3 regions of the Methylobacterium nodulans ORS 2060 genome follow, and region 2 is predicted to be linked to each of the others. Evidence: predicted binding sites of a transcription regulator. Region 2 holds the regulator's gene; each other region holds the start of a gene.
What was found. Region 2 encodes PhoB, which activates phosphate uptake and scavenging genes when phosphate is short. Its sites were predicted from a motif close to TGTCATNNANCTGTCAT; they were not measured.

Region 1 (7,098 bases), 2.5 Mb from region 2:
TGCGGCGCGAGCGCGCGGCCGCGGCACGCCAAGCGGCGGCGAGCGCCGAGCCCAAGAAGCGTGGCCGTCCGCGCAAGTCCGTCTGACCAAGTCAGTCTCACGCGGCGGGGCGCCTCCGTCAGTCGCCCGCAAGCGCCACGAGCGAGAACAGGACGGCGATCAGCAGGTTGATGCCGACCAGCACAAGCAGCGCCACCATTGAAACGACCCCGGCTTCCGGTCCGACGATGAGAGCCGGGGTCTTGAGGAAAGCGTTGCATTGCTCGTCTGTCCACAGACGATGTCGTGCGGGGCCGCGCGGCCGCCGGGTCGTCGCGCGGTGAAGACCTGGCCGGTCTAGCCTTCGCCTGCCCGGGACAGGGTGTCGGGGGTGGCCTCCGGGAAGGCGGCGCGGCGGCTCGCGCTTAAGCCCGCAGGCCCCCTCGCGTGGGCGACCTCGATATTGGCATAGAACTGACGGGCGCTCTCGGCCCAGGTATAGCGCAGCGCCTCGGCCCGGCAGCGCTCCCGCGGCACGTCGAGCGCCGCGAGCGTCGCAGCCCTGAGATCCTGGTCGAGAACGCCGACGCCCCTGTCGCCCACCACGTCGAGCGGTCCGGTGACCGGATAGGCAGCAATCGGCAGCCCGCTGGCGAGGGCCTCCAACAGGACGATGCCGAAGGTGTCCGTGAGGCTCGGGAACACGAATACGTCCGCGGCGGCGTAGATCCGCGCCAGCGCCTGGCCGGTGAGCGTGCCGAGGAAGCGGGCCGCCGGATCCAGGGCTTCGAGCCGGGCCCGGTCCGGCCCGTCGCCGACGAGCACCTTCGTCCCGGGCAGGTCGAGGCTCAGGAAGGCCGCGACGTTCTTCTCCACCGCGAGGCGGCCGACGAACAGGAACAGGGGGCGCGGCAGCCCCTCCAGCGCCTTCGGCGCCGGCTCGTCGCGGGGATGGAACAGGTCGGTGTCGACTCCGCGGGTCCAGCGCATCAGGTTGCGGAAGCCGCGCCCGGCGAGGTCCCGTTCCAGCGAGGGGGTGCTCACCATCGTGCCGCTCGCCGCCCCGTGGAAGCGGCGCAGCCACGCGTAGCTCCAGGCGGGCGGCACCGGCATGCGGGCCGCGAGATATTCGGGAAAGCGCGTGTGGTAGCTCGTGGTGAAGGGCCGCCCCTCGGAGAGGCAGACCCGCCGGGTGGCGAGCCCGATCGGGCCCTCGGTGGCGATATGCACATGCGTGGGGGCGAGGTCCCGCCAGCGCGCGGCGATGCCCCGCGCGGTCACCAGCGAGAGACGGATCTCCCGGTAGCCGGGCAGGGGAACCGAGCGGAAGAGCTGGGGCGTGAGCAGCGTCGGCGTCACGCCGAGAGCGGGGCCGGCCTTGGCCATGTGCTCCAGCGAGCGCACCACGCCGTTCACCTGGGGATGCCACGCATCCGTCGCGATGAGGAGCTTCACGCCACCGCCCGCGTGCTGGAGGCCGCGCGCTCGGCCGCGGGGCGCGGGGCGGGGAGGGCGTCGGCGGGGACGAGCGGCTCGGGGAGGAGGGCGGAACGCGGCTCCGGCACGCGGGACGCCCGCTCGGCGAAGCGGATCACCTCCATGTGGCCGTCGTAATGCTCGACGATGGCCGTACAGGATTCGACCCAGTCGCCGGTATTGAGGTAGCGCAACCCGTCGATCTCGCGATTCGCGGCATGATGGATATGGCCGCAGATCACGCCGTCCGCGCCGACGCGCTTGGCCTCCGCCGCCAGCAGCTCCTCGAAGCGGCTGATGAAGTTGACAGCGTTCTTCACCTTCAGCTTGGCCCAGGCCGAGAGGGACCAGTAGGTCAGGCCGAGCCGGCGGCGCACCCAGTTGAGATGCGTGTTCACGAACAGGGCGGCCGTGTAGGCGCCGTCGCCGAGGAGGGCGAGCCACTTGGCGTGCCGCACCACGAGATCGAACTGGTCGCCGTGGATGACGAGGTAGTGCTTGCCGTCGGCACTCTCGTGCAGGATCTGGTCATGCACCTCGATGCCGCCGAAATTCAGGTCGAGGAAGTCGCGCAGGAACTCGTCGTGGTTGCCGGGCACGTAGACCAGGCGGGAGCCCTTGCGAACCTTGCGCAGCAGCTTCTGCACGACGTCGTTGTGGGCCTGCGGCCAGTACCAGCCCGACTTGAGCTTCCAGCCATCGACGATGTCGCCGACGAGATAGATCTCGTCTGCATCCACCTCGCGCAGGAAGTCCAGCAGCAGCTCCGCTTGACAGCCCTTCGTGCCGAGATGGATGTCGGACAGGAAGAGCGAGCGCACACGCAGCGCATCGGCGTTGTCGGCCACGTCCGTCTCCTCTCGGTCGTCGCCGGCCAGCCAAACCTCATTCGCGTATCACTTTGATGACGACGATCGTCCCGGGGCTGAATCGGGCCGGAATGACGCGGGACGGCCGCGATGCAGCCATCGTTGTGGTTCGATTAAGGACATCATGCGGATGATGCAGGTCTGGATATCGCCGCGACGGCTGGCTCGGCCGTTCGGGGTGTGATTTGAGATCGTCTCCTTCCTCGGCACGCGAATTCCATGGCAGCCCCCGTCGTTCTCCCCGAGCGCCCCGTGCCCGGGGATGCCGCTCGCCCGGTGTCCGGACATCCGGCCTCGTCCGGCCGGCCCTATCTCGGCATCGGGCTCAAGATGCTGTCGGCCCTCGCCTTCACGCTGATGTCGGCGGGCGTGAAGGGGCTGGCCGACCGCCAGTTCCCGACGGGCGAGATCGTGTTCTTCCGCTCCGCCTTCGCGATCCTGCCGCTGCTGATCTGGCTCGGCTGGCAGGGCGCCGTGATCGAGGCGGTGCGCACCTCCAACCTGCGCGGCCACATCCTGCGCAGCCTGATCGGGGCCTGTGGGATGTTCGCAGGATTCGCCGGGCTGTCCTTCCTGCCCCTCTCCGATTCGGTGGCGATCGGCTACGCCTCGCCGCTCCTCGTGGTGGTGCTCGCCGCGATCGTGCTGCGCGAGCGCGTCCAGGCCTATCGTTGGGCCGCGGTGGTGGTGGGATTCGTCGGCGTGCTGATCATGCTGGCGCCGCATCTCGAATTCGGGGCGGGCGGGGCCGCCGGGTCGATCGGTGCACTCTTCGCCTGCCTCGCGGCCGTGTGCACGGCGGCGGCGACGATCCAAGTGCGCCGGCTCACCATGACCGAGCGCACGGGCGCGATTGTCCTCTACTTCTTCCTGTTCACCTCGCTCCTCGGCCTCGCGACCCTGGCGCTGGGCTGGCGCCTGCCGACCCTCGGCGAGTTCGGCCTGTTCGTGCTGGTGGGCATTCTTGGCGGCATCGGGCAGATCCTGCTCACGGAAAGCTACCGCTACGGCGACGCCTCGCTGGTAGCGCCGTTCGAGTACACGACGATGCTGTGGTCCCTGCTCATCGGCTGGTTCGTGTTCGGGCAACTGCCCCAGCCGGCCGTGGCGCTGGGCGGGTGCATCGTGGCGGCGGCCGGCGTGTTCACGGTCTGGCGGGAGCGTCGCCTCGTCCTCGAACGCGCCCGCGAGGCCGCCGCCGGCGGCGCCCGGTCGGGCTAGAGCGCTTCCCGCCGAAGTGGAGGCCGGTTCGGCGCAAGGGAGCGCGAAAGTCAAAGACTGAAGAGCCGTGCCCGTTTCAACCGAAACGGCCACGGCTCTAGAGTTCGTCCAGGGCACGTGGGCACCGGTTCTCCGGCGCGTGGGGCCGGCGCATGTTGACGCCCGGCGCAGGCCGCGCTTACTCCCCGTGAGTCGGGTCGACCAGCCGCACCGGAGGAGATGCCGTCCGTGGATACCTGCCCCATCGTGCCGGTCGACCTGCGCCTCTATGGCATCCTCGATGTCGGCGTGAGCGGCGGGGACGGGGCGCAGCTTGCCCGGATGGCGCGCGACGCGGCGGCTGGGGGCTGCACGCTGCTGCAGTACCGCGAGAAGGCCGTGTCCAACGCACGCACGAGCCTGGAGCGGATCCGCGCCATCCACGCGGCGCTCGCGGGCACCGGCGTGCCCCTTCTCGTCAACGACCGGGTCGATCTCGCGCTCGCCGCTGGCGTCGAGGGCGTGCATCTCGGCCAGGAGGATCTGCACCCGGCCGATGCGCGGCGGCTGCTCGGACCGAAGGCCATCATCGGCCTGACGCTCAAGACGGGCGCGCAGGCGGACGAACTCTACCGGCTGCCCGTGAACTATGCCTGTATCGGCGGGGTCTTCGCGACGACGAGCAAGGTGAACCCGGATCCGCCCGTGGGGCTGGAGGGGCTGGCCCGCATCGTCTTCCGGGCCCGGCTCGCGCGCGGCGCCGCGCTGCCGGTCGGGGCAATCGCGGGGATCGACCGCAGCAATGCCGCGGCCGTGATCGGCGCGGGCGCGGACGGCATCGCGCTGGTCTCGGCCCTGTTCGGAGCCCCCGAGGTGGTGGAGGCGCGGGCGCGCGACCTGCGCGGCATCGTGGATGGAGCGCTCGCGGCCCGGGGCGCCGCATGACCCCGATCGCGGTCACGATCGCGGGCTCGGATTCGGGAGGCGGAGCGGGGATCCAGGCGGATCTCAAGACCTTCTCGGCGCTCGGGGTCTACGGGGCGAGCGTCGTCACGGCGCTGACGGCGCAGAACACCCTCGGCGTCCAGGGCATTCACGACGTACCGCCGGATTTCGTCGCGCGCCAGATGGCGAGCGTGTTCGACGATCTCGCGGTGGGGGCGGTGAAGATCGGCATGCTGTCGCAGGCGCCGGTGATCGCCGCGGTGGCGGAGGGGCTGGCGCGGCATGCTCCCGCGGTCCCGGTCGTCCTCGACCCGGTCATGGTGGCAACCAGCGGCGACCGCCTGCTCGCCGACAGCGCCGTCGCGGCTTTGCGCCTGCAGCTCATCCCGCGGGCCCAGCTCATCACCCCGAACCTGCCCGAGGCGGCCGTCCTGCTCGGCGAGGCCGTGGCGGCGGACGAGGAGGCGATGCTGGCCCAGGGGCGGCGGCTGCTGGCCCTCGGCCCCGGAGCGGTGCTGATGAAGGGCGGGCACGGCTCGGGAGCCGAGAGCACCGACCTGCTGGTCGGTCCCGGTGAGGCCGTGCTGCGGCTGACCGGCCCACGGCTGCCCACGCGCAACACGCACGGGACCGGCTGCACCCTCTCGGCGGCGATCGCCGCCGGCCTCGCCCGCGGGCTGTCCCTGCCGGAGGCGGCGGGGGCGGCCAAGGCCTATCTGTCCGCGGCGCTCGCAGCGGCCGACCGACTGAGCATCGGCCGCGGGCACGGGCCGGTGCATCACTTCCACGCCGCCTGGTAGACGCTCCGCCGTCGAAAACCCCGCGCCGGCCGCCATTCTCCCCTTGCCCTGGGGCGGCGATTGCGTTTGATGGAGCGTACGGTCGTTCGGAATGTGGAACGGCGGCACGAAGGCAAACGAGCAACCGATGGGTGTCGAGCGGGGACGTGAGCGGGCCAGGGATCTGATGACGGGCGCGCAGGTCCTGTCGGGTCAGCTCGGCAAGACCATCCAGCGCCTGCGCAAGGCCTACAACCTCTCGCTCTCGGAACTCGCCGAGCAATCAGGCGTGGCGAAGTCGATCATCAGCCAGATCGAGCGCAACGAGACCAATCCAACCCTCGCCACCATCTGGCGCCTGAGCCAGGCTCTCGATGTGTCGATCGAGCGGGTGCTCGCCACGGGCGATGAGGAGCCGTTCATCGAAAAGTCGTCGCGGGCCGACACGCCGATCCTGGTGTCGGAGGACGGCAAGGTCAAGCTCGCCATCACCGGCTGGATCAAGACGGTCGAGTGGCTGCAATGGTACGACGTCACCGCCGAGCCTGGCGGCGAGCTCGATTCGGACGCCCATCAGCGCGGCTCGGTGGAATGCCTGTCGGTGCTGGAGGGCGAGTTCGAGGTCGAGGTGGCGGGCGCCGTGCAGCGCGTCAAGACCGGCGAGACCCTTCGCTACCGCTGCGACCGCCCCCATACGGTGCGCTGCATCAGCGACCAGACCGCACGGGCCACCATGGTGGTGATCATGAAAGCCGCGGTGATGGAGTAGCGGCCCCGGCCCACTCGATCGAGACCTCCCCATCTCGGATGCGGCATGGCGCAGGGCGCGTTCCGACGCTTGATCCGTCAGGCTCGGCTCGGCCGGTGGCGAAGGCAGGGACTGGATGCGGAGCGGCTAGAGCGCTCCCCGCCGAAGTGGAGACCGGTTCTGCGCAAGGGAGCGCGAAAAATCAAAGACTGAAGAGCCGTGCCCGTTTCAACCGAAACGGGTACGGCTCTAGTGGTCGAAATCTGACGCTTGGTACCTTCGGAAGAGTTGCACGGAGGCATCCCATGGCTGTGAGGCGCATCGTTGCCAACGTGGCCGCCGAGCGGATCGATGCTGCCAAGGCATTCTATGGCGACGCGCTCGGGATGAGCGTCGTCATGGACTTGGGATGGATCATGACCTTCGCCGCGGAAGGGAGCGTGGCGCCGCAGGTCAGCGTGGCCACCGAAGGCGGATCTGGAACGCCCGTACCCGACCTCTCCGTCGAAGTGGATGACCTCACCGAGGTGCACCGGAGAATGCAGGCTGCAGGATTTAGTATCGAGTACGGTCCCGTGGCTGAGCCGTGGGGCGTGACGCGCTTCTACGTTCGCGATCCGTTCGGACGCGTGGTCAACATTCTGGAGCATCGCTGAGCAGCGCGATCTGGGTACCAAGCGTCAGATTTTGACTATTTGTCGCCGGCCTGCCCTGCGGCCAGCCGTCGGCCGATCATGAAGAGGATGGGGATTGAAGCCGCCAGAGCAAGCGCCGTGAACGGGCCGGTCCAGAGGAAGATTGCAAGGTCGATGCGCTGCTCGACATTGGCTTGTCGAAGCAGAAGGGTGCTCACGGGCAGGATGAGGAGCAGCCCGGTTGCGGTACCGGGAGCGTATCTTTTCAGGATCAGCGTGGCAGCGATGTGCGGGATGAAGACGTTCAGCAACATCGCAAGTGCATAGCCGGAGATCGCATAGGCACCAATGGCGCCACCGGAACCCGCAGACCAGGCGCAGGCATAGGCGAGAGCGGTCAGAGTCACGACTGCAAAGCGGAATTCCGTATCGCCGACGGCGATGTGCCATCTCCCGGCGGTTCGGGA
Region 2 (7,098 bases):
CGGCGGAGGCGCGCCGGTCGTCGGCAATGAGCAGGCTGGCATTGAGGCCGGTCTCGGCCGCGGCTGCGGCGAGCGGATCGCCGAAGCCGAGATCGCGGGAGGCGAGCGCGCGGTTGCGCAGCTCGTCCGTCATCGCCTTGAGTCGCACCAGGCTCCGCACCCGCGCGAGCAGCGCCGTGTCATCGATGGGCTTCGTCAGGAAATCGTCCGCACCCGCGTCGAGCCCGCGCAGACGGTCGCTCGGCTGGTCGAGGGCGGTCACCATCACCACCGGCAGATGGGCCGTGGTCGGGGTCGTCTTCAGCCGACGGCACACCTCGAACCCATCCATGCCCGGCATCATCGCGTCGAGCAGGACGATGTCGCACAGCCCCTTCTCGCAGATCGCGATCGCGTCCAGCCCGTTCATGGCCGAGACGACGTCGAAATATTCCAGCGAGAGCTTGGTTTCGAGCAACTTCAGGTTGGGAAAGAGGTCGTCGACGATGAGCACGCGGGCCGACATGGACCTAAGGCCTTTCTCAGCTCTGGCGCTCGTCGCCGAGGTAGGTGCGGACGGTGGCGAGGAACTTCGCCACCGAGATCGGCTTCGACAGGTAGGCCTCGCAGCCGCCTTCCCGGATGCGCTCCTCGTCGCCCTTCATGGCGAAGGCCGTGATGGCGATCACCGGAATGCTCTTGAGTTCGTCATCCTCCTTGATCCACTTCGTGACTTCGAGCCCGGACACTTCGGGGAGCTGGATGTCCATCAGGATCAGGTCGGGACGGTGCTGGCGCGCGAGCTCGATCGCCTCGATCCCGTTCGCGGTCTTGAGGGTCGCGTAGCCATGAGCCTCCAACAGGTCGTTGAAGAGCTTCATGTTCAGCTCGTTATCCTCGACGATGAGCACCGTCTTCGTCATGGCTCACTGTCTCCGGCGCCGGCGAGTCGTATCCGAACCTCCGACGACGCCTGTTCGTCCCGTTTAAGCGGCACAAGTTGATGAAACGCAAATCACAGAGTTTTACCAGAGGGAAAGCCCCTCGGGGCGGAATACCGGGCCGGGCCGAGGCCGAGGCGCTCGCGGGCGCCGTGTTCGGATTCGTGACCGGGGACCCCGCCCGCCTGATGCGCTTCATGGACCATGCGGGCCTGAGCCCCGCTTCCCTGCGGGAGGCCGCCGAGAGCCCCGATCTCCTGGTCGGGCTCCTCGACCACGTGGTCTCGGACGAGGAACTCCTGCTCGCCTGTGCCGAAGCGATCGGGGAAGCGCCGGAGCGGATCACGCTGGCCTGGCGGCGCCTCGGGCCGCCCGAGCCCGAATCCTTCGGGGCATGAGCCCGGCGCTCTGCCGCGACTGCGCCCGCCTCACCGGCGGCAGCCTGCGCTGCGCCGCCTGCGGGTCGCCCCGGCTGGTGATCCATCCGGAGCGCGACGCGCTCGCGATCGCCCATGTCGATTGCGACGCCTTCTACGCGGCGATCGAGAAGCGGGACGATCCGTCGCTCCGCGACCGCCCGCTCATCATCGGCGGCGGGCGCCGCGGCGTGGTCTCGACCGCCTGCTACTTGGCCCGCACCCACGGCGTGCACTCGGCCATGCCGATGTTCAGGGCGCTGAAGGCCTGCCCGGATGCCGTGGTGCTGCGCCCCGACATGGAGAAATACGCCCGCGTCGGCCGCGAGGTCCGGGCGATGATGCGGGCGCTCACGCCCCTGGTCGAGCCGGTCTCGATCGACGAGGCCTTCCTCGACCTGTCCGGCACGGAGCGGCTCCACGGCGCGAGCCCGGCGGTGACGCTCGCGCGCTTCGCCCGCACGGTCGAGGCCGAGATCGGCATCACGGTCTCGATCGGGCTCGCGCCCAACAAGTTCCTGGCCAAGATCGCCTCGGACCTGGAGAAGCCGCGGGGCTTCTCGGTGATCGGGCGGGCGGAGGCGCAGGGCTTCCTGGCGCCGCGTCCCGTCGCCATTCTGCCCGGCATCGGGCAGGCGGCGGCAGCGAGGCTCGGGAGCCTCGGCATCACGACGGTCGGGGACCTGCTGCGCGTCCCGCCCTCCCGCCTGCAGGCGGCCCTCGGGCGCGACGCCCTCCGGCTCGCGGGCCTCGCCCGCGGCGAGGATCCGCGCCGCGTCCAGCCGGCCCGGGAGGCGAAGAGCGTTTCGGGGGAGACCACCTTCGCGGAGGATCTGCGGGACTTCTCCGCCCTGCGGCCGATCCTGTGGCGCCTGTGCGAGACGGTGGCGCGCCGGCTGGTGCGGGCGGAGCTCGCCGCCGGCAGCGTGACCCTCAAGCTGAAGGACGCGGGCTTCCGCCTGCGCACCCGCAGCCGTTCCGGCCTGCCGCCGACGCAGCTCGCCGAGCGTCTCTTCCGTCCGGCCGAGGCGATGCTGCGCGAGGCCTGCGACGGCACGGCCTATCGCCTGATCGGAATCGGGGCGGGCGACCTCTGCGCGGCGATCCACGCCGACCGGGGCGATCTCGCCGATCAGAGCGCCCGGCGCGAGGCGAGCCGGGCCGCGGCCGTGGAAAAGCTGCGCGCCCGTTTCGGTACGGCGGCGGTCCAGCGCGGCCTCGCCTTCAGGCCATCGGCCAAGGATCCGACCAAGGACCCGAAACGATAGGGCCGCTCAGAGGCGGCAATCCTTGCTCTCGGGGCCGAGATCGATCCGGGAGAGATCGCCCTTCAGGGTGAAGTCGCCGTAGTCGAGCCGCAGGGCGCCGCTGACGCCATTCTCGTAGAGGTCGAAGGAGAGCACGTAGATCGGCGTGCGCTCGCCCTCCCCGGTGGAGAAGTAGCTCAAGGTGACGGGCCAGCGCGGCATCGCCGCCAGCGCGCCCTCCTGAAGCGGGGCTTCGGCCCTGGGCGCCGCATCCTTGGCCTCCGCGCTCGCCGGAACCGTCCGGCGGGGGCCGATCACCGCGAGCGTGTCGTAGACCTTGCGGCCGTCATCCGAGCCGTCGAAGACCTTCACGGACACGGTCCGCTCGCCCGCCTGGGCGGCCTCGATCAGCCGGCGCATGTGGGCTGCCGGAAACAGCACCTCGCCCGGCACCGTGACGCGCGTCTTCTGCGGCTGCTTGATCGTGACCGCGAGCCCCTTCTCGTCGCGCTCCGCATCGCCGTCGATGGCGGGCTGCTGGCTGCCGTTGAGGTCCGACTGGGTGCGGAAATGGAAGGCGCGGCCGTCGCCGCTCTCGAAGGTGTTGTTGCGCAGGTCCGAGGTGCGCGTGCCGCTCTCGGAACTCTCCAGCACCGTCACCTGCCGGTATTGCAGCGCCCAGCCCTTGCAGGGGTCGCCGGAGAAATCGAACACGATGCGCCCGCGGGCGCTCTCGACCGAGCGGGCGCCGCCGCTGCGCATCAGCGAGAGGTCGTAGACGGCGCGGTGCGGCGCGAGGCGGATGCCGGGCGCCGGCTCGGCGGCGAGGCCGGAGGGGAGGAGCACGAGGAGCGGAAGCAGGGACGCGAGGACGATCCGCATGGAGTTTCCCGTGTCGGGCGCGTGCGGCGCCGGGCTCGAACCATAGGTGCAGCCCGCCGCGCGGGCAACGTGGCCTCTCGGACGGCCGCCACCGTGACTTGTCTGCCACGCTTGTCCCGCGCGCGGTGCCGATTGCTCCCGCCGCAGGCTCGCGGCGGGCCGGACGGCAGCGCCGTCCGGCCTCTCGGAGGGGGAGCCGCCGCGCGTCGCGGGCCCAATGTGATCCACAACAAGCTGTTGAGGACATGTGGATTTCGGCGAGCCTCGGGGCCCGTTCGCCCGGCCGGGCCGTCGCTTGGCGCCCCCATCGCAGCGGTGCGCTCCGCCCCGACCGATGCGGGGAAAAGGGCCTCGCTGCGGCCGGGGACTCTTGCGCGGGGAACGGCCGCTCCTGTAGGTTCACCCCCGTCGCAGGCGCTGTCACGAAGCGGCGATCACCAGCAGGATCGAAGGGGTTGGACGTGCGGCCACATGGCCGGGCGCAGGCGGTTGCGTGCGTCTCGACCTCTGGTGTGTGGGGGAAGTCGGAGGCGGCGATGACGGATGCGGGCCCGAGCTGGACGAAGGAACGGGTCGAACTCCTCAAGCGGCTCTGGGGGGAAGGACGCAGCGCGAGCCAGATTGCCGCCGAGATCGGGGGCGTGTCGCGCAATGCGGTGATCGGAAAGGTGCACAGGCTCGGTCTTGCCGGGCGCGTGCTGAGGTCGAACGGGGCGGCGCCCGCGCCGGCTCAACCCCGGCGAGCGGCGAGCGAGGAGGCGCGCGGCCCGAGCCCCGCGCCGATGCCGACCGTGGTGGCGCCGGCGCCCGCGCCTCTCGCGCTGGTGCGGCCGGAGAGCATCGCGCCGGCCGAGGTCGCCCTGCCGCTGTCGGAGCGCGTGACCATCATGGAACTGCGCGAGTTCATGTGCCGCTGGCCGATGGGCGATCCGTCCTCGCCGGATTTCCGCTTCTGCGGCGCCCGCTCGATCACGGGCTTGCCCTACTGCATGCACCACGCCCGCATCGCCTACCAGCCTGCCGCCGAGCGCAAGCGCAGCGACAGACGGGTCGTGGGCTTCCGGTAGAGCCTAGTTCGACGAAGCGGCATCCACTTCATCGGCAAGGTGGCCGATCAGGAACCCGGATCGGCAGCCGGCCCATCGTGACCGGATGCCGGCTCAAGGTGACTGTCGCGGCGGAACGGGCCGTGCGTAGGAACGCCCCTCTCCCGTGGGGAGCGGCCTTCCTGTGCTCGGCTCGGCGGTGACGGCTCAGGCCGTGCCGTTGGCGAACATCTCGTCGAACGAATAGCCCGATCCCCTCACGGTGCGGATCGGGTCGGGACGGCGCGGCCGGTTGATGGCCTTGCGCAAGCGGCCGATATGCACGTCGACGGTGCGCTCGTCGATATAGACGTCGTGGCCCCAGACGCCATCGAGGAGCTGCTCCCGGGAGAAGACCCGGCCGGGGCTCTGCATCAGGAACTCGAGCAGCTTGAACTCCGTCGGGCCGAGATGGAGCTCGCGGCCCTCGCGCCTGACGCGATGGCTCACCCGGTCGAGCTCGATATCGCCCGCGACCAGGAGGTGCGCCACGTGGGCCGGCTTCGCGCGGCGCAGGAGCGCCCGCACCCGCGCCAGCAGTTCCGGCACCGAGAAGGGCTTGACGATGTAATCGTCGGCTCCCGTCGCGAGCCCGCGCACCCGGTCGCCCTCCTCGCCCCGCGCGGTCAGCATGATGATCGGCAGCCGCTCCGTCTCCCGGCGCGCCCGGATGCGGCGGCAGAGTTCGATCCCGGACAGGCCCGGCACCATCCAGTCGAGGAGGACGAGATCCGGGATCTGCTCGCGCAGCCGGATATCGGCCTCGTCGCCGCGGGCGACGGCATCGACCTCGAAGCCCTCGGCCTCGAGGTTGTAGCGAAGGAGGAGCGTCAGCGGCTCCTCGTCCTCGACGATCAGGATCCTCGTACTCATGCAGAACGCTGGAACTCCGACAGGGTCACGCCTCCGGCTGCGGCGCCACCGTGGCGAAGCTCGACCGATCGTTCTTCGGCCGGTCCGTCGGCAGCGTCTCGCCGGTGACGAGGTAGTGGATTGTCTCGGCGATATTGGTGGTGTGGTCGCCGATCCGCTCGACGTTCTTGGCGCAGAACAGGAGATGCGTGCAGAAGCTGATGTTGCGCGGGTCCTCCATCATGTAGGTCAGGAGCTCGCGGAACAGTGAGGTGTAGAGGGCGTCGATGCCGCCGTCGCGCGCCCAGACATCGAGGGCGACGGTCACGTCCTGCGTGGCATAGGCGTCGAGCACGTCCTTGAGCTGCTCCTGCACGAGCTCGCTCATGTGCTGCACGCCGACCACGACCTTCTGCGGCTGGGGCTGGTCGCTGATCGCTACGACCCGCTTGGCGATGTTCTTGGCGAGGTCGCCGATCCGCTCGAGATCGCCCGAGACCCGGATGGCCGAGATGGTCTCGCGCAGGTCGACGGCCATCGGCTGGCGCTTGGCGATGAGCAGGATCGCCCGCTCCTCGATCTCGCGCTGGAGCCCGTCGAGCCGGGAATCCGCGGCGATGACGGACTGGGCGAGGGTCGCGTCGCGCCGCACCAGGGCGTTGGCGGCATCCGCCATCATCTTCTCGCCGATCCCGCCCATCTCGGCGATGCTGCGGCGCAGGTTCTGCAGGTCCGTGTCGTAGGAACTGACGATATGGTCCGACATGGCGCTGTCCCCGTTCGCAAGAGCATTGTCCGATGGCGTGTGCCGGTTCACCGCAGGCCATGCGGCACGGTCGGAGCCCGGATTCCGCCTCCGACCGGACCGGAGGCGGAATTGGCGGTCGATCAACCGAACCGGCCGGTGATGTAGTCCTGAGTCTGGCGCTTGGCCGGGTTCATGAACAGCCGGTTGGTCGGCCCGAACTCGATCAGCTCCCCCAGATACATGAAGGCGGTGAACTGCGAGATGCGGGCCGCCTGCTGCATGTTGTGGGTGACGATGGCGATGGTGAACTCGCCGCGCAGCTGCTCGATCAGCTCCTCGATGCGCCCGGTCGAGATCGGGTCGAGCGCCGAGGTCGGCTCGTCGAACAGGATCACCTCGGGGCGCTGGGCCACCGTGCGGGCGATGCAGAGGCGCTGCTGCTGGCCGCCGGACAGGCCCATGCCGGATTGCTTGAGCTTGTCCTTCACCTCGTCCCAGAGCGCCGCCTTGCGCAGGGCCTCCTCGACGCGGGTGTCGAGGTCGGCCCTGCTCAGGCGCTCGTAGAGCCGGATGCCGAAGGCGATGTTGTCGTAGATCGACATCGGGAAGGGCGTCGGCTTCTGGAACACCATGCCGACGCGGGCGCGCAGCTCGTTGAGGTCGATCGACGAGTCGAGGATGTTGCGCCCGTCGAGCAGGATCTCTCCATCCGCGCGCTGCTCCGGATAGAGGCTGTAGATCCGGTTGAAGGTGCGCAGCAGGGTGGACTTGCCGCAGCCGGACGGGCCGATCAGGGCGGTGACCTGCCGGTCATGGAAGTTGAGATTGATGTTCTTCAGGCCGTGGAAGGTGTTGTAGTAGAAGTTCAGGTTCTTGACGGCGATGCGGATCGGCGCGGATTCATCGGCGGAGCTCGGTCCGACGATCGGAGCGGCGGTGGCAGGGGCG
Region 3 (7,098 bases), 810 kb from region 2:
GGACATCAAGGGCTAAAGCCGTGAAGGGCGGCGCTGCCCGCGCCGCCCGGCCCGCCGCCCGATGCTGCGCTTCCTCCTCACCCGCCTCAGCCTGATCGTGCCGACCTTCATCGGCATCACGCTGGTCGCCTTCTTCCTGATCCGCCTCGTCCCGGGCGATCCGATCGAGACCATGGCGGGCGAGCGCGGCATCGATCCGGCCCGCCACGAGGCCCTGCGCCACGAGCTCGGCCTCGACCGGCCGATCCTGGTCCAGTACGGGATCTATCTCGGACGCCTGCTCCAGGGCGATCTCGGCAAGTCGATGATCACGCAGGAGACCGTGATCAACGAATTCGCCAGCCTGTTTCCTGCCACGGTCGAGCTCGCGGTCTGCGCCATCCTGTTCGCCGTGCTGCTCGGCCTTCCGGCCGGCATCCTGGCGGCGGTCAGGCGCAACTCCATCTTCGACCACGGGGTGATGGGGCTCTCGCTCGCCGGCTACTCGATGCCGATCTTCTGGTGGGGCCTGCTCCTCATCCTGCTGTTCTCGGTGCAGCTCGACCTCACGCCGGTCTCGGGCCGCATCGCCGTGCAGTATTACGTCGAGCCGGTGACCGGCTTCCTCCTGATCGACAGCCTGCTCTCGGACGACAGGGGCGCCTTCGGCTCGGCGCTCGCCCATCTGGTGCTGCCGGCCATCGTGCTCGGCACGGTGCCGCTGGCGGTGATCGCGCGCATGACCCGCTCGGCCATGCTGGAGGTGCTGGGCGAGGACTACATCCGCACCGCCCGGGCGAAGGGGCTCTCAGGGATGCGCGTCATCGGGCTGCACGCCCTGCGCAACGCCCTCATCCCGGTCGTGACCGTGATCGGCCTGCAGGTCGGCGTGCTGTTCACGGGCGCGATCCTGACCGAGACCATCTTTTCCTGGCCGGGCATCGGCAAGTGGCTGATCGAGGCGATCGGCCGGCGCGACTACCCGGTGCTCCAGGGCGGCATCCTGCTCATCGGCGCCGTGGTGATGACGGTGAACCTCCTCGTCGATCTCGCCTACGGCCTCATCAACCCGCGCATCCGGCACATGCGATGACGCATACGCCCGAACTCCGCCCAACCCTGTCGAGGTGGTCATGACCGCCGAGGTGATGGAGACCCCTTCCGCCGCCGCCCCAAGCGCGACGCCGCCGCACCCGCTGAAGGAATTCTGGTCCTATTTCCGGGCCAATACGGGCGCGGTGATCGGGCTTGCGGTGATCGTGCTGGTGCTCGCCCTGGCGGCGCTCGCGGACGTGGTGGCGCCGCACTCGCCCACCCTCACCAACGAGGCGATGTTCCTGAAGCCGCCGTTCTGGCAGCAGGGGGGCTCGCTCGCCTATCCGCTCGGCACCGACGCGATCGGGCGGGACATCCTCTCGCGGCTGATCCACGGGGCGCGGCTCTCGCTCACCATCGGCATCGCGGTGGTCGCGCTCTCGATCCTGGTCGGCACCGCGCTCGGGCTCGCGGCGGGCTATTTCCGCGGGATCGTCGACATCGCGATCATGCGGGTGATGGATATCATCCTCACCCTGCCGAGCCTGCTGCTCGCCATCGTCATCGTGGCGATCCTCGGGCCCGGGCTGATGAACGCCATGCTGGCGGTCGCCGTGGTGGTCCTGCCCCATTACGTGCGCATCGCCCGCGCGGCGGTGCTGGCCGAGGCGTCGCGGGACTACGTGACCGCCGCGAAGGTCAGCGGGGCGGGGACGCTGCGGCTGATGTTCAAGGAGATCCTGCCGAACTGCATGGCGCCGCTGATCGTCCAGGCGTCGCTCGGCATCTCGACGGCGATCCTCGACGCAGCGGCCCTCGGCTTCCTCGGCCTCGGCGCCCAGCCGCCCGCCCCCGAATGGGGCACGATGCTGGCCGATGCCCGCGAATTCGTGCTGCGGGCGTGGTGGGTCGTCACCTTTCCCGGGCTCATGATCCTTATCACCGTGCTGGCCTTCAACCTCCTGGGCGACGGCCTGCGCGACGCCTTCGACCCCAAGCTGAAGCGGTAGCCCCGTGCCCCTCCTCGAGATCGAGAATCTCTCCGTCGAGTTCCCGAGCGCGGGCGGCGTGATGCGCGCCGTCGACGGGGTCTCGCTCAGCCTCGAAGCGGGCGAGGTGCTCGGCGTCGTCGGCGAATCGGGCTCCGGCAAGAGCGTCACCATGCTGGCGCTGATGGGGCTCGTCGCCTATCCGGGCCGGGTGCGCGCCGACCGCCTGCGCTTCGAGGGCCGCGATCTCCTCACGCTGTCGGCCCGCGAGCGCCGTCGCCTCACCGGCAAGGACGTCGCGATGATCTTCCAGGAGCCGACGACGAGCCTCAATCCCTGCTTCACGGTCGGCTTCCAGCTCGCCGAGACCCTGCGGCTGCACGAGGGGATGGGCCGGCGGGCGGCCCGCGACCGGGCGGTGGAGCTGCTCGCGCAGGTGGGCATTCCGGCGCCCGAGAGCCGCCTCGGCGCCTATCCGCACCAGCTCTCGGGCGGCATGAACCAGCGGGTGATGATCGCCATGGCGATCGCCTGCAACCCGAAGCTGCTGATCGCCGACGAGCCGACGACGGCGCTCGACGTCACCATCCAGGCCCAGATCCTCGACCTGCTGCTCACCCTGCAGCGGGAGCGCGGCATGGCCCTCGTGCTCATCACCCACAATATGGGCGTGGTGGCCGAGACGGCGCAGCGCGTGATCGTGATGTATGCGGGCCAGGTGATGGAGGAGCAGAAAGCCGCCGCGCTGTTCGCGGCGCCCCAGCACCCCTACACGGCGGCGCTCCTCGCGGCCCTGCCGGAGCGCAGCGAGGGCGGGCGGCTCGCCACGATTCCCGGCGTGGTGCCGGGGCTCTTCGATCGGCCTTCCGGCTGCCTGTTCAGCCCGCGCTGCACCGACGCGACCGAGCATTCGCGCCGGGTGCGCCCGGAGCTGCGCGCCTGCGGCGAGGGCAGGGTGCGCTGCCACTATCCGCTCGGCGACCCGCAGCGCACGGCGCGCATCGCAGAGGACGGGCGGGTCGGCGCCACCGAGGCGGTGACGTCGTGAGCGCGCCGGTCGTCGAGGCGAAGGATCTCCGTCAGGTCTACGAGATCCGCCGCGGGTTTTTTCGGGCACCGGCCCGGCTCCAGGCCGTGGGCGGCGTCTCCTTCGCGGTGCAGCCCGGGCGGACGCTCGCCGTCGTCGGCGAATCCGGCTGCGGCAAGTCCACCCTGGCCCGCATGGTGACGCTGATCGAGCCGCCGACCGCCGGCTCCCTCACTCTCGACGGGATCGACGCCGTCGATCCGCCGCGTGCCGATTGGCGGCGGCTGCGGCGCATGGTGCAGCTCGTGTTCCAGAACCCTTATGGCTCCCTCAACCCGCGCCGGAAGGTCGGCGCCATCCTGGAGGAGCCGCTCGCCATCAACACCGACCTGGCGCGGCCCGAGCGCACCGCGCGGGCCCGCGCCATGCTCGCCAAGGTCGGCCTGCGGCCCGAGCATTACGACCGCTACCCGCACATGTTCTCCGGCGGCCAGCGCCAGCGCATCGCCATCGCCCGCGCGCTGATGCTGAGCCCGAAGCTCGTGGTGGCGGACGAGCCGGTCTCGGCCCTCGACGTGTCGATCCAGGCGCAGGTGCTCAACCTGCTGGCCGATCTGCAGCAGGAGCTCGGCCTCGCCTACCTGTTCATCTCGCACGATCTCGGCGTCGTCCGGCACATCGCCCACGACGTGCTGGTGATGTATCTCGGCCTCGTCATGGAGCAGGGCGAGAAGGGGCGGATCTACGCCGCCCCGCTCCACCCCTATACCCAGGCGCTTCTCGGGGCGACGCCCGGCCTCACGGGGGCGAAGCGCAAGCGGATGGTACTCGGTGGCGACCTGCCCTCGCCCCTCTCGCCGCCGAAGGGCTGCGTCTTCTCGACCCGCTGCCCCTATGCGACCGATCTCTGCCGCGCCGAGCGTCCTGCGCTGCGCCCGCTCGACGGCCGGCTCGTCGCCTGCCACTACGCCGAGACCTTCCTGGCCGAAGCGCCCGCCGCGGCCTGATTCCGCGCTGTCGCTTCTGCGAGTGCATTCCAAGAGACTTCATACGGCGTCCGGCCGAGACGAGTGCGCGCAAGAAACCCCTCTCCCGTGCGGGAGAGGGGCAGGGGTGAGGGTCCCGGACCCTTCAGAATAAAGCCGAGACGGTGGTGCTGGCAGCGGCCCGGTTCAGTCGTCTTGCTGAACCACCTGGGCCCTCACGTGGGATCTTCGATCCCCATACCCCTCTCCCGCACGGGAGAGGGGATCCCGCGCCCTCTTGTCTCCGAACAGATCAGCCGGACACCGTATCATGCCATCTCCGGAGGCTCGCTGCGCCAGCTTCGTGCGCCGTCGAAGAAGGCCCGGACCAGCGGCTGGTTGCGCCGCTCGGCGAGCGTGATGGCATATTCGTCGATGCCGATCCGGGCATCGACGATCGGCACGAAGGCGAGGCGGGAATCGTGGCCGAATTCCCGGTCGGCGACCACCCCGCAGCCGAGCCCGCCGGCGACCGCCTCGCGGATGCCGTCGCGCGTCGAGATTTCCAGGACCGGGCCGGTCTCGACGCCGTGCTCGGCGAGATTGGCCTCCAGCACCGCCCGGGTGCGCGAGCCGCGCTCGCGCAGGACGAGAGCGAGGCCGGCGAGATCGCGCATCGCGATGCGCCGCCCGGCGAGCGGATGGCTGCGCGACACGCACAGGCCGATCTTCATCGACATCAGATAGACGCCGTGGAGCTGATCGGTGTCCGGCCGGGTCGCCGTCACCCCGACATCGGCCCGGAAGTTCTGCACCTGTTCGACAACGCGGTCGGAATTGTCGATCACGAGCGAGAAGGTGAGCTGCGGCCGGCTCCGCTTCAGCGCCTGGAGAATGGCGAGCGGCACGATCGGCCCGTCGCCGGCGACGCGCAGATGGCCGGCCTCGCCGTCGCGCGGGGCGCGGCGCAGGAAGCGCTGGGCTTCCGCCTCGGCCTCGAACAGGCGGGTGGTGATCGCGAACAGCTCCCGGCCGTTCTCGCTGAGCACGGCGCCGCGCGGCTTGCGGTCGAAGAGATGGAGACCCGAGGCCGCTTCCAGCTCGCGGACCTGACCGGAGAGCCCTGACTGGCTCACCGAGGCCTGGCGGGCCGCTTGGGTGAAGCCTCCGGCGCTGGCGACGAGGTGGAAGGCCCGGAGTTTGCTGATCGACATGCCCTCTCGCCCGCTCCCCGGTGACGGACCGTACCGGCGGCACGGTCAAGTCACGCCGACGCCTGGGCACCCGGCAGGCGCAAACCCTGCGGGCCGGGGGCATGCGGCCCCGATTCGTCGAGGCTCGCCGGCTGCCGTAGTGCCGCTACGAGCTTGTCGAACCTCCCTCGGCCTTGGACCGAATGCCGTCCGGCAGAGCGCGCCCGATTCTCATCCGATGCTCTAGGGCGCGGAGCGTAACACCTTGATGACATCGGCGCCCGCCCCGGAAACATCCTGCGGGGCGATGTGCACCATCGAAAATCGTTATGGCTGAGGAGCCGAGTTCTCGGCGAACTGTCACAGAGACGAAGAGCGCCGTTGCTAGCGGTCGCCGCAACCGAGGCCGCCCGGCCTCCATCGGCCAGCGGATGCGAAGAGGCGCGATCATGTCCACGACCACCCCGGCGAATGCAGTCGAAGCATCGACCGACTGGATGCTCGGCATCGTCAAGGCTGCGCCGAACCAGACCCTGCGGGTCGCTCCCGGCGGCACGGGCACGGCGAGCGCCTATACGCTGGTCTACGACGTCTATGTTCCCGCGGCGAATGCGGGCGGCTGGCTGCCCTTCCTGCAGACGGACTCGGCCAACAGCAACGACGGCGACCTCTTCGGCAAGATCGAGGCCGGCAGCTACGGCATCGGCATCGGCGGCGACTACAAGGGTTCGGCCAAGCTCGATGCCTGGAACCGCATCGCCTTCACGGTCGAGACCCAGAATGGCGAGGTGGCGATCGGCAAGTACATCAACGGCGAGTTGGTCGGCAGCCAGACCTCGACCAGCACCGATCGCTACGCCATCGACAGGAGCAAGGGCTTCCTGATCTTCTCCGACGAGGACGGCGAGACCTCCGCGGGCTACCTCGGCAGCTTCCTGTTTGCCGACCGGGCGCTGAGCACCGATGAGGTCAAGGCGCTCGGCGGAGCGTCGAAGGAGGGCGTGTCGAAGGCGGCCATTGCGGGCGCCAGCCAGTTCGATTTCACCGACGGCACGCTCAACGCCACCTTCGGCACGGCGACCCTGCAGGCGACCGGGCTCACACCGACATTCGGCACCCCGGCAACGCTCGGCATTCCGGCCATGCCGGACGCGAGCGAGGTGCTGACGCCCGGCCGGGCCAACGACTTCCTGGTGATCGCCCATCGCGGCGCGCAGGCCTACCGCCCCGAACATACGCTCGAAGCCTACAAGCTCGCGATCGACATGGGCGCGGATTTCATCGAGCCCGATCTGGTCTCGACCAAGGATGGCGTGCTGGTCGCCCGCCACGATCCCTGGCTCGCCTCCGTGAAGCTCGATGCGGCCGGCACTATCGCGCGTGACGCGAATGGCAAGCCGATCGTCACGAGCCAGACGACCAATGTCGCCGACATCGCGAAATTCGCCGACAAGCTGACGGTCAAGGACTATGCCGGCGGCAAGGTCGCGGGCTGGTTCGTCAGCGACTTCACGCTCGCCGAGATCAAGGAACTGCGCGCGCGCGAGGACCAGCCCCAGCTCCGCCCGGGCTCGGCGAGCTATGACAATCAGTTCCAGATCCCGACGCTGGCCGAGATCATCGCCCTCGTGAAGCAGACCGAGGCCGATACGGGGCTGACGATCGGCATCTATCCCGAGACCAAGGACCCGACGTTCCACAAGATTCAAGGTCTCGATACCAGCAAGATGCTGATCGACGCATTGAAGGAGGCAGGTTTTATCGATCCGAGCCGTGTTTTCATCCAGTCCTTCGAATTCGCCAATCTGATCGAGCTCAAGACGAAAATCATGCCGGCCGCCGGCGTGAATCTCCCGCTCGTGCAATTGGTTTATTTCCAAGCCCCCTATGTTCCTGACGATGTCGCCTAC

Region 1: the regulator PhoB is predicted to act here: its motif matches at 2,349-2,365, upstream of MNOD_RS23470 (UDP-2,3-diacylglucosamine diphosphatase).
Region 3: the regulator PhoB is predicted to act here: its motif matches at 5,446-5,462, upstream of MNOD_RS42560 (glycerophosphodiester phosphodiesterase family protein).

Annotation. Positions count from the first base shown of each region.
Region 1 covers NC_011894.1:5,048,008-5,055,105, reverse strand. Annotated here, with positions in the region: gene MNOD_RS23480 (Ros/MucR family transcriptional regulator) at 1-86, shown strand, start outside; gene MNOD_RS23475 (glycosyltransferase family 4 protein) at 337-1,434, opposite strand; gene MNOD_RS23470 (UDP-2,3-diacylglucosamine diphosphatase) at 1,431-2,303, opposite strand; gene MNOD_RS23465 (DMT family transporter) at 2,544-3,545, shown strand; gene thiE (thiamine phosphate synthase) at 3,774-4,469, shown strand; gene thiD (bifunctional hydroxymethylpyrimidine kinase/phosphomethylpyrimidine kinase) at 4,466-5,269, shown strand; gene MNOD_RS23450 (helix-turn-helix domain-containing protein) at 5,397-6,017, shown strand; gene MNOD_RS23445 (VOC family protein) at 6,302-6,652, shown strand; gene MNOD_RS23440 (HXXEE domain-containing protein) at 6,688-7,098, opposite strand, start outside.
Region 2 covers NC_011894.1:7,506,398-7,513,495, forward strand. Annotated here, with positions in the region: gene MNOD_RS35110 (PleD family two-component system response regulator) at 1-505, opposite strand, end outside; gene MNOD_RS35115 (response regulator) at 522-902, opposite strand; gene MNOD_RS35120 (DUF3572 domain-containing protein) at 1,085-1,318, shown strand; gene MNOD_RS35125 (DNA polymerase IV) at 1,315-2,604, shown strand; gene MNOD_RS35130 (cell envelope integrity EipB family protein) at 2,611-3,465, opposite strand; gene MNOD_RS35135 (GcrA family cell cycle regulator) at 4,002-4,532, shown strand; gene phoB (phosphate regulon transcriptional regulator PhoB) at 4,719-5,423, opposite strand; gene phoU (phosphate signaling complex protein PhoU) at 5,449-6,168, opposite strand; gene pstB (phosphate ABC transporter ATP-binding protein PstB) at 6,291-7,098, opposite strand, start outside.
Region 3 covers NC_011894.1:546,143-553,240, reverse strand. Annotated here, with positions in the region: gene MNOD_RS02415 (ABC transporter substrate-binding protein) at 1-16, shown strand, start outside; gene MNOD_RS02410 (ABC transporter permease subunit) at 62-1,072, shown strand; gene MNOD_RS02405 (ABC transporter permease subunit) at 1,113-2,024, shown strand; gene MNOD_RS02400 (ABC transporter ATP-binding protein) at 2,029-3,051, shown strand; gene MNOD_RS02395 (peptide ABC transporter ATP-binding protein) at 3,048-4,037, shown strand; gene MNOD_RS02390 (LysR family transcriptional regulator) at 4,325-5,209, opposite strand; gene MNOD_RS42560 (glycerophosphodiester phosphodiesterase family protein) at 5,638-7,098, shown strand, end outside.